Regions from separate parts of the Streptomyces sp. NPDC107575 genome, predicted to be linked through region 2. Evidence: riboswitches for the same ligand, from Rfam matches in the RefSeq annotation. Region 2 holds a riboswitch; the other holds the start of a gene.
What was found. A riboswitch is a leader RNA that binds a small molecule or an ion and turns the genes downstream of it on or off. The one in region 2 is predicted to bind cobalamin.
Positions count from the first base shown of each region.

Region 1: linked by a shared signal. The riboswitch ahead of metE (5-methyltetrahydropteroyltriglutamate--homocysteine S-methyltransferase) and the one ahead of nicT (Nickel transporter NicT) in region 2 are both predicted to bind cobalamin.

Region 1 covers NZ_JBVKBG010000012.1:35,501-40,179, forward strand. Annotated here, with positions in the region: gene ACZ7L4_RS40420 (PP2C family protein-serine/threonine phosphatase) at 1-383, opposite strand, end outside; gene ACZ7L4_RS40425 (hypothetical protein) at 554-961, opposite strand; gene ACZ7L4_RS40430 (hypothetical protein) at 1,459-1,599, opposite strand; gene ACZ7L4_RS40435 (NUDIX domain-containing protein) at 1,779-2,192, opposite strand; cobalamin riboswitch at 2,229-2,454, shown strand; gene metE (5-methyltetrahydropteroyltriglutamate--homocysteine S-methyltransferase) at 2,618-4,679, shown strand, end outside.
Region 2 covers NZ_JBVKBG010000001.1:74,084-78,762, reverse strand. Annotated here, with positions in the region: gene rho (transcription termination factor Rho) at 1-592, shown strand, start outside; gene ACZ7L4_RS00355 (GNAT family N-acetyltransferase) at 623-1,114, shown strand; gene ACZ7L4_RS00350 (inorganic diphosphatase) at 1,180-1,683, shown strand; cobalamin riboswitch at 1,687-1,902, shown strand; gene nicT (Nickel transporter NicT) at 1,934-3,052, shown strand; gene ACZ7L4_RS00340 (GTP-binding protein) at 3,221-4,679, shown strand, end outside.

The DNA of each region.
Region 1 (4,679 bases), on a different contig from region 2:
CGCAGCAGCACCCGCTGGGCCACCTCGGCGATCGAGCGGACACTGGCCAGTTCCGCCTCGCGCCGCCCGCGCGTGCTCGCCGCTATCACCCCCGCGAGCGTCACGCCGGCGACCGAGGCCATCGCTGTGTAGCCGCGCCGCGTCTCGAACAGCCCGTCGTAGTGCCCGAGTCCCGCACACAGCAGCAGCGCCACGGCTCCGATCAGCGCGGTGCGACGCCACGTGCCGATCAACCCGGCGAAGGCGGGTCCGAGCGACACCAGCGGGAGAAACCCCACCCCAGGACCGGCCGTGAGGTCCACGACGGTGACCACCGCCATCACCACGACGGGCAGCCCGGACAACACCCAGTTCCTTCTGCCCTGGCGCGTCCTGGCGGCCATGGTGCTCCCACATGTGTCGTGACTGGTCCGAGCCGCCTTCGCCGGGCGGCCCTCCCCCGTCTTTGGACTATGCAAATGATTTCGTCGCTCACGTGAAGTCTCCGCGCGCCCCGTTACCCAATCGAGTCGGACATCGACGCCCCCCTGCGGACCCAGTCACACCCGCACGGTCAGCTACCGTGCCCCAATGGACAATTGACCTCACCCGAGGCCGTTTCCCGCCAGTGCCGGGCGCAGTACGCCACGTCGCACTGCGGACAGAAGCCCGCATCCCCCTTCAGGCCCGCCGTGTGCACCCGAGCCTGGGTCCGCGGGTACTCGAACGCCGCCCAGTACCGCAGCGCCTCGACCTCGCCGACGTTCTCACCCATGCCGTTGGAGTAGCCGCCGCTTTCCACGATCAGCCACCACAGCCGGGAGTCACGCACTCGCTGGTACGCGCCGCGCTCCCCCACCGCCCAGCTGTACCAGCTCGCCGGGTGCACTCCAGGTTGCGCGAACTCCAGCCGGGCCGCCTGTGCGTGGCAGAGGGCGCACGCCACGTGCAGCACGAACCACAACGCCGGGATCTGCTTCATCCAACCCGCCTACTGACCCAATGAGTTCGGGCATGGCAACGCCACAGCCGCCAGGCACTCCGCCCATATTTGCACAGTGCAAGGCTCATTGGGGCGAACATCCCCGGACTTCCGCAATTCGCCCACTGTGCCCACTCCCGGGAAGTACCTGCTCACGGCCTGACCCAACCAGCAGAATCGCGCGATCGGCCGGCGCCGACGAAGGCGCCGCCGGTCAGCACCGGAACCACCTCACTGACGTCCAACTCCGCGGCGACAGTGACATCCTCGGCGAACCCGGCGGCCTCGAGTTCGCTCCCGGACGAGCAGGCCGCGACCGCAGCGGATGGATCCGGGACCAACGCTCACCAGCGGCGATCACCCCGACAGGGCGCTCGACGCTCCCGTACCCCTGGGCGCCGAGCCACCGCCCGACGGCTGTCGCATTCCGCAACGAGGCGGCGACCACGGTGAAGCCTCGGTGACCGCTCGGCGCCCCACCGCCAAGGCGGCGTCCATCAGCGACAGGGGAACACCCGCGTTCCCGCATCGACCGCGACCGTCACAGACGTGGTGAACGACAGCACGTCGACGACGACCAGGCAGGTCACATCGGCCGCGAGCCGTTCCGCCCCTACCGGGCCCCACTCGAAGCGCATTCAGCCCCCGTACCAAGGCGCGCATCGCCACCCTCAACACCGTCCTGCGCACCACGACCAGCAAGCCCGTCAGCACCGTGCTGTCCCGCTTCCTGGCCCCACCGGCCGACACCTTCACCCTGCCGACGTACGACTCCCCCACTACCGGTGGGCGATGACCGGCCTCCGCGGCCCGGTGGTCACCCTGCAACCGGCTCCATCCACCCCAACTCCCGCAAAAGCGGCAGCAAATGGTGTTCGACGGCGGGGGCCAGCCTGAGGCCCGGCTCGCGGCCGTCGGTCCAGCGCAGGGCGGACAGTTCGGCCGCCGGCACCGGATCGCCCATCAGCGTCGTGGCGAAGACCGTGAGGTGCATCGGCACGCCCTCCAGAGCCGCCCGCTCCTCCACCACGGCGAGCGGTTCGAGGCGGCCGGGCTCGACGCCCAGTTCCTCGCGCAGCTCCCGTACGAGCGTCTCCTCCGGTTCCTCGCCCGGCTCGGGCTTGCCGCCCGGAACGAAGTAGACGTCCGGCGCCGCCTGCTTGCTGACGACGAGCAGCCGCCCGTTCTCGACGACGGCCGCCGCGACGACCTTCATGACTGTGTGATCCATGCCCGCATTGTGCAACGCCACGTGCGACCAGCCCTTAGGGTGGGTGGTGCAGCTGGTTCGCCCCGTCAGCCAGGCGGGATGCGTCGCAAGAGGGAACCCGGTGGGAATCCGGGACTGCCCCGCAGCGGTGAGTGGGAACGACCGCCGTCACACGCACTGGGTCCGACAGACGGGACCTGGGAAGCGACGGCCAGTAGGTGTCCTCGTTCGTTCGAAGGACGTGCCCGCGAGTCCGAAGACCTGCCATCTGCCCGTGCTCGTACGACGCGTGCGCGGACATCCCGGTGACCTCGAGGGCGGGTCGGCGAACACATCAGGCGGACCACCGCGCCTCGTCCGCGCGAGGTCGCACCGCCGGTGGTGTCTCTCCTTCACGCGTTCCGGTCCCCGGGATCCATGGGATACGTCTCTCGAAGGAGAACTCCGTGACCACCAGGACCGCAGCCGCGGCAGCACGGGCCACCGTGCACGGCTACCCGCGCCAGGGCATCGGCCGGGAGCTCAAGAAGGCGATCGAGGGGTACTGGAAGGGCCGCGTCACCGCCGACGCCCTGCGTGCCACCGCCGCCGAACTGCGCCGCACCAACCGCCAGGAACTCGTCTCGGCCGGTATCGACGAGGTCCCCACCGGCGACTTCTCGTACTACGACCACGTCCTGGACACCACCGTCATGGTGGGCGCCGTCCCTGAGCGCCACCGCGCCGCCGTCGCGGCCGACGCCCTGGACGGGTACTTCGCGATGGCCCGCGGCACCCAGGACGTGGCGCCGCTGGAGATGACCAAGTGGTTCGACACCAACTATCACTATCTGGTGCCGGAGTTGGGGCCTGACACGGTGTTCACCGCCGACTCCACCAAGCAGGTCGCCGAGTTCAAGGAGGCCCGCGACGAGGGGCTCGCGGCCCGCCCGGTCCTGGTCGGCCCGGTCACGTACCTGCTGCTGGCGAAGCCCGCGCCGGGCGTCGCCGCCGACTTCGACCCGCTCACGCTGCTGGAGCGGCTGCTGCCGGTGTACGCGGAGGTCCTCGCGGACCTGCGCGCGGCCGGCGCCGCATGGGTGCAGCTCGACGAGCCCGCCCTGGTCCAGGACCGCACCGCGGCCGAACTCGCCGCGGCCGAGCGCGCCTGCCGCGAGCTCGGCACGGCGACCGACCGGCCCAGGCTGCTCGTCGCGTCGTACTTCGACCGTCTCGGCGACGCCCTGCCCATCCTCGCGAAGGCGCCGGTCGACGGCCTCGCCCTCGACTTCACCGAGGCGGCCGCCGCCAACGTCGACGCGCTCGCGTCGGTCGGCGGCCTGCCCGGCAAGCGACTCGTCGCCGGCGTCGTCAACGGCCGCAACGTCTGGGTCAACGACCTGGAGAAGTCCCTCGCCACGCTCGGCACCCTCCTCGGCCTCGCCGACCGCGTCGACGCGGCCGCCTCCTGCTCGCTGCTGCACGTCCCGCTGGACGCCGCCCGGGAGCGCGACATCGACCCGCAGATCCGGCGCTGGCTCTCCTTCGCCCGCCAGAAGACCGCCGAGGTCGCCACCCTCGCCAAGGGCCTGACCCGCGGCACGGACGCGATCACCGCCGAGCTCGCGGTGAGCCGCGCCGCCCTCTCCTCGCGCGCCGCCTCCCCCATCACCCGCGACCCGGCCGTACGGGCCCGCGCCGCCACCGTCACCGCCGCGGACACCCGGCGCACCCAGCCCTACGCCGAGCGATCCGCCGCCCAGCGCACCCACCTGGGCCTGCCGCTGCTCCCCACGACGACGATCGGCTCCTTCCCGCAGACGGCCGAACTGCGCACGGCACGCGCCGACTTGAGGGCAGGACGCCTCGACACCGCGGGCTACGAGGAGCGGATCAGGAGCGAGATCCGCGACGTCGTCTCCTTCCAGGAGAAGACCGGCATCGACGTGCTCGTGCACGGCGAACCCGAACGCAACGACATGGTGCAGTACTTCGCCGAGCAGCTGACGGGGTACCTCGCCACGCAGCACGGCTGGGTCCAGTCCTACGGCACCCGTTACGTGCGCCCGCCGGTACTGGCCGGGGACATCTCCCGCCCCGCGCCGATGACGGTGCGCTGGACGTCGTACGCGCAGTCGCTGTCCGACCGCCCGGTCAAGGGCATGCTCACCGGCCCGGTCACCATGCTCGCCTGGTCCTTCGTCCGCGACGACCAGCCGCTCGGCGACACGGCACGCCAGGTCGCCCTCGCCCTGCGCGACGAGGTCAACGACCTTGAGGCGAACGGCACTTCGATCGTCCAGGTCGACGAGCCGGCGCTCCGCGAGACCCTGCCGTTGCGCACCGCGGACCACGCCGCGTACCTGGAATGGGCGACCGAGGCGTTCCGCCTGTCGACGGCGGGGGTCCGTCCGGACACCCAGATCCACACGCACATGTGCTACGCCGAGTTCGGCGACATCGTCCAGGCCATCGACGATCTCGACGCCGATGTCATCAGCCTGGAGGCCGCCCGCTCGCACATGCAGG
Region 2 (4,679 bases):
GTACGCCTCGACGTTCGACCGTCCGGCGAAGGCCCACATCGCGCTCGCCGAACTCGCCGTGGAGCGTGCCAAGCGCCTCACCGAGCAGGGCCGCGACGTGGTGATCCTCCTCGACTCCCTCACCCGGCTGTGCCGGGCGCACAACAACGCGGCCTCGACCAGCGGCCGCACCCTGTCCGGCGGTGTGGACGCCGCGGCCCTGCACGGACCGAAGCGGTTCTTCGGCGCGGCCCGCGACGCCGAGGAGGCCGGCTCGCTGACCATCCTCGCCACCGCCCTCGTCGACACCGGCTCCCGCGCCGACGACTACTACTTCGAGGAACTGAAGAGCACCGGCAACATGGAGCTGCGCCTCGACCGCGTCCTCGCGCAGCGCCGCGTCCACCCCGCCGTCGAGCTCACCCCCTCCGGCACCCGCCGCGAGGAACTCCTGCTGCCCGCCGCCGAGTTGAGCGTCGTGCGCGGACTGCGGCGCGCCCTGCAGAGCCGGGACCCGGCCGCCTCCTACGAGGCCCTGCTCGACAAGCTGCGCCAGACCCCGGACAACGCCGCGTTCCTGCGCCAGGCGCACTCCACGGTGCCCACGGCCTGACCCCGCCCCCGAGTGCGTAATACTCGACACATGAACGCGAGCATTACGCGCCGTGGCGGGCCCCCGGCCGTCACCGTCCGGCGGGCCACCGCCCGGGACGCCCGGCGCCTCACCCGCCTCGTGCGCGGCTCCAGCGCCTACCGGGACCCGTACGCCTCCATGGTCGCGGGCTACCGGGTGGGCCCCGACTACATCGAGGCGCACCACGTGTACGTCGCCGTGGACCAGGCCGACGAGCGGGTGCTCGGCTTCTACGCGCTGCTCGCCGAGCCCCCGGAGCTGGACCTGATGTTCGTCGCCGACGAGGCGCAGGGCCGGGGCATCGGGCGGCTGCTCGTCGACCACATGCGTACGCAGGCGCGGGCCGCGGGCCTCGACCACGTCCGCGTCGTCGCGCACCCGCCCGCCGAGGGCTTCTACCGCGGCATGGGCGCGCGCCGCACCGGCACGGTGCCCGCGCGCCCGCCGGCCGTCGCCTGGGACCGGCCCGAACTCGAATTCCCCATTCCCCCGGCCGCCTGAGGGGTTCCGCCCTCGCCCGGTACGGCGCACACTCGGGGGCGTCGGAATGCGGCAAGGAGGCCACATTGGGCAGCAGTCAGGCACGCGCCGAGGCGTTCGACGTGATCGTGGAGATCCCGCAGGGATCCCGGAACAAATACGAGATGGACCACGATCTCGGCCGGATCCGGCTCGACCGGATGCTGTTCACGTCGACGCAGTACCCCGCGGACTACGGCTACATCGAGGGCACGCTCGGCGGCGACGGCGACCCGCTGGACGCGCTCGTCCTGACCGGCGACGCGACGTTCCCCGGCTGCGCCATCGAGTGCCGGGCGATCGGCATGTTCGTGATGAGCGACGAGAAGGGCCCGGACGAGAAGGTCCTGTGCGTCCCCGCGCACGACCCGCGGCACGACGCGACCCGGGACATCGAGGACATCCCCGAGTTCGACCGCCTGGAGATCACCCACTTCTTCGAGGTCTACAAGGATCTCGAACCGGGCAAGTCGGTCGACGGTTCCCACTGGGAGGGCCGGGAGAAGGCCTACGAGGAGATCCGCCGGGCCCGCGAGCGCGCTTCCGGGTAGGTGTTAGGTTGGTCGGGCCGTGGTGCTCGGGAAGACCGGTGACGGCCCCTCAGGGGCCCATTCCGGAGCGGCCCTCGCCACTGTGATCGGGTTTCGGACAGCGACGTCCGGAGCGCGCCGTTCCACCCTGTGCGCCACTGGCGGCCGTCGGCCGCTGGGAAGGCCGGAGCGGCGGGCACGCCCGTAAGCCAGGAGACCGGCCGCGGCATCTCACGAAGTGATCCACGAGGTGCTGGAGCGTGATCGACGCATGACCCTGCCCGGGAACTCCCCGACCCCTGCCCTGAACACCCCCTCCCCTGCCTTCCGCTGGCGCCGCGAGGACACGCTGCGCACGGCCGGACTGATCGCGGTGATCGCCGCGCTGCACGTCGTCGCGTTCGGCGTGCTCTTCCTGCTCGTCGTCCCCGAGCACTACGAAGTCGGCAACAAGGCCTTCGGCATCGGCCTCGGCATCACGGCGTACACGCTCGGCATGCGGCACGCCTTCGACGCCGACCACATCGCCGCCATCGACAACACCACCCGCAAGCTGATGGCGGACGGCAAGCGGCCCGTCTCGGTCGGCTTCTGGTTCGCGCTCGGCCACTCCAGCGTGGTGGTGGCCATGGCGGCGCTCGTCGCCGGCGGCGCTGCGCTCGCCGGCACCCTCATGAACGACAACTCGCCCACCCACCAGGTGCTCGGCGTCGTCGGCACGACCGTCTCCGGTACGTTCCTGTACCTCATCGCGGCGCTCAACCTCGTTGCCCTGATGGGCATTCTGAAGGTCTTCAAGGCGATGCGCGCGGGCTCGTACGACGAGCGGCGGCTCGAGGAGCACCTGGACTCGCGCGGGTTCATGAACCGGATCCTCGGCCGCTTCACCAGGTCCATCACCCGGCCAGGACAGATGTTCCCGCTGGGCTTCCTCTTCGGCCTCGGCTTCGACACCGCGACCGAGGTGACACTGATGGTGATGGCGGGCAGCGGAGCCGCCGCCGGCCTGCCCTGGTACGCGATCCTGTGCCTGCCGCTGCTGTTCGCCGCGGGCATGAGCCTGTTCGACACGCTCGACGGCACGTTCATGAACTTCGCCTACCAGTGGGCGTTCTCCAACCCGGTGCGCAAGGTGTTCTACAACCTCACCATCACCGGTCTGTCGATCGCGGTCGCGTTCTTCATCGGGACCATCGAACTCGTGGGCGTGCTGCACGACAAGCTCGACCTGAGCGACGCGGTGACCGGGTGGATCGCCGGGCTCGACCTCGACAACGTCGGGTACGTGATCGTGGGCCTGTTCGTGGTCGTGTGGGCGGCGGCGATCGCCTACTGGCGGCTCGCGCGGGTCGAGCAGCGGTGGTCGGCGCGGGTGGCCGACGCCGGATAAATCGGTTGCCGGGGTGCGCGGCACACTGCTGCACTGATCCCTGTGCGGCAACTGCCGCGCATCCCGAGCGTGAGGACCGATCCATGCGCACTGCAGTCCAGCTCCTTCCGAGGGCCACCGCGGATTCCGCCGCCGTGGCATTCCCTTCCCTCAAGGACTCGACTGCCAGTGGCATTGCTGAATCTTGGAATTCTCGCGCACGTCGACGCCGGTAAGACCAGCCTGACCGAGCGGCTCCTGCACACGGCCGGGGTGATCGACGAACTCGGCCGCGTCGACGAAGGGAGCACCCGCACCGACTCCCTCGACCTGGAGCGCCGGCGCGGCATCACCATCAAGTCGGCCGTGGTGTCGTTCCCGGTCGACGGCACGGACATGAACCTCGTGGACACGCCGGGCCACCCCGACTTCATCGCCGAGGTCGAGCGCGTGCTCGGCGTGCTCGACGGGGCGGTGCTCGTCGTCTCGGCCGTGGAGGGCGTACAGGCGCAGACCCGCGTCCTGATGCGCACCCTGCGCCGACTGCGCATCCCCACCGTGGTGTTCGTGAACAAGGTCGACCGCGGCGGCGCCCGCGAGGCCGCGCTCCTCGACGACCTGCGGCACAAGCTCGCGCCCGCGATGATCCCGATGAACACGGTGGCGCACGGCCTCGGCGGCCGGGACGCGCACTGCGTCCCCTACGCCCCCGACGACACGGCCCATCGCGCCCGCCTGGTCGACGTGCTCTCGGCCCGTGACGACGCGCTCCTGGAGGCGTACGTCAAGGACGAGGAGTCGGTCACGTACGGCCGGCTGCGCGACGTGCTCGCCGAACAGACGGCGCGCGCCGAGGCGCATCCGGTGTACTTCGGCTCCGCGATGACGGGCACGGGGATCGACGCGCTCATGGACGGCATCGCACGAATGCTCCCGACGGCCGACGAGCGGCCCCAACTGCCGCTGTCCGCCCGCGTGTTCAAGGTGGATCGTGGCCCGGCCGGCGAGAAGATCGCGTACGCCCGCGTGTTCACGGGGACGCTGCGGGTGCGCGAGCGGCTCGCGCTGCCCGGCGGCGGGGAGGACCGGGTCACGGCGGTGCGCGTCTTCGCGGACGGCGTGGACACACCCCGTACGGAGGCGGGCCCCGGGCAGGTGGCACGCCTGTGGGGACTCGGCGGCGTACGCGTCGGGGACGACCTCGGCGAGCCCCAGGTCCCCGTCAAGGAGCACCACTTCGCGCCGCCGACCCTGGAGACGGTCGTCGACCCCGACCGGCCGGGGCGGCGCGGCGCGCTGCTCGCCGCGCTCACCCAGCTCGCCGAGCAGGACCCGCTGATCGGGCTTCGGCAGGACGACATCCGTCAGGAGATCTTCCTGTCACTCTACGGCGAGGTGCAGAAGGAGGTCGTACAGGCCACGCTCGCCGAGGAGTTCGGGCTCGACGTGACGTTCCGGGAGTCGACGCCGCTGTGCGTCGAGCGGCCGACGGGCTCCGGCGCGGCGGCCGAGGCGATGAAGGACGAGGGCAACCCGTTCCTGGCCACCATCGGCCTGCGGGTCGACCCGGCGCCGGTCGGCTCGGGCGTCGCGTTCCGGCTCGGCATCGAGCTCGGCTCCCTCCCCCTGGCCTTCATCAAGGCCGTCG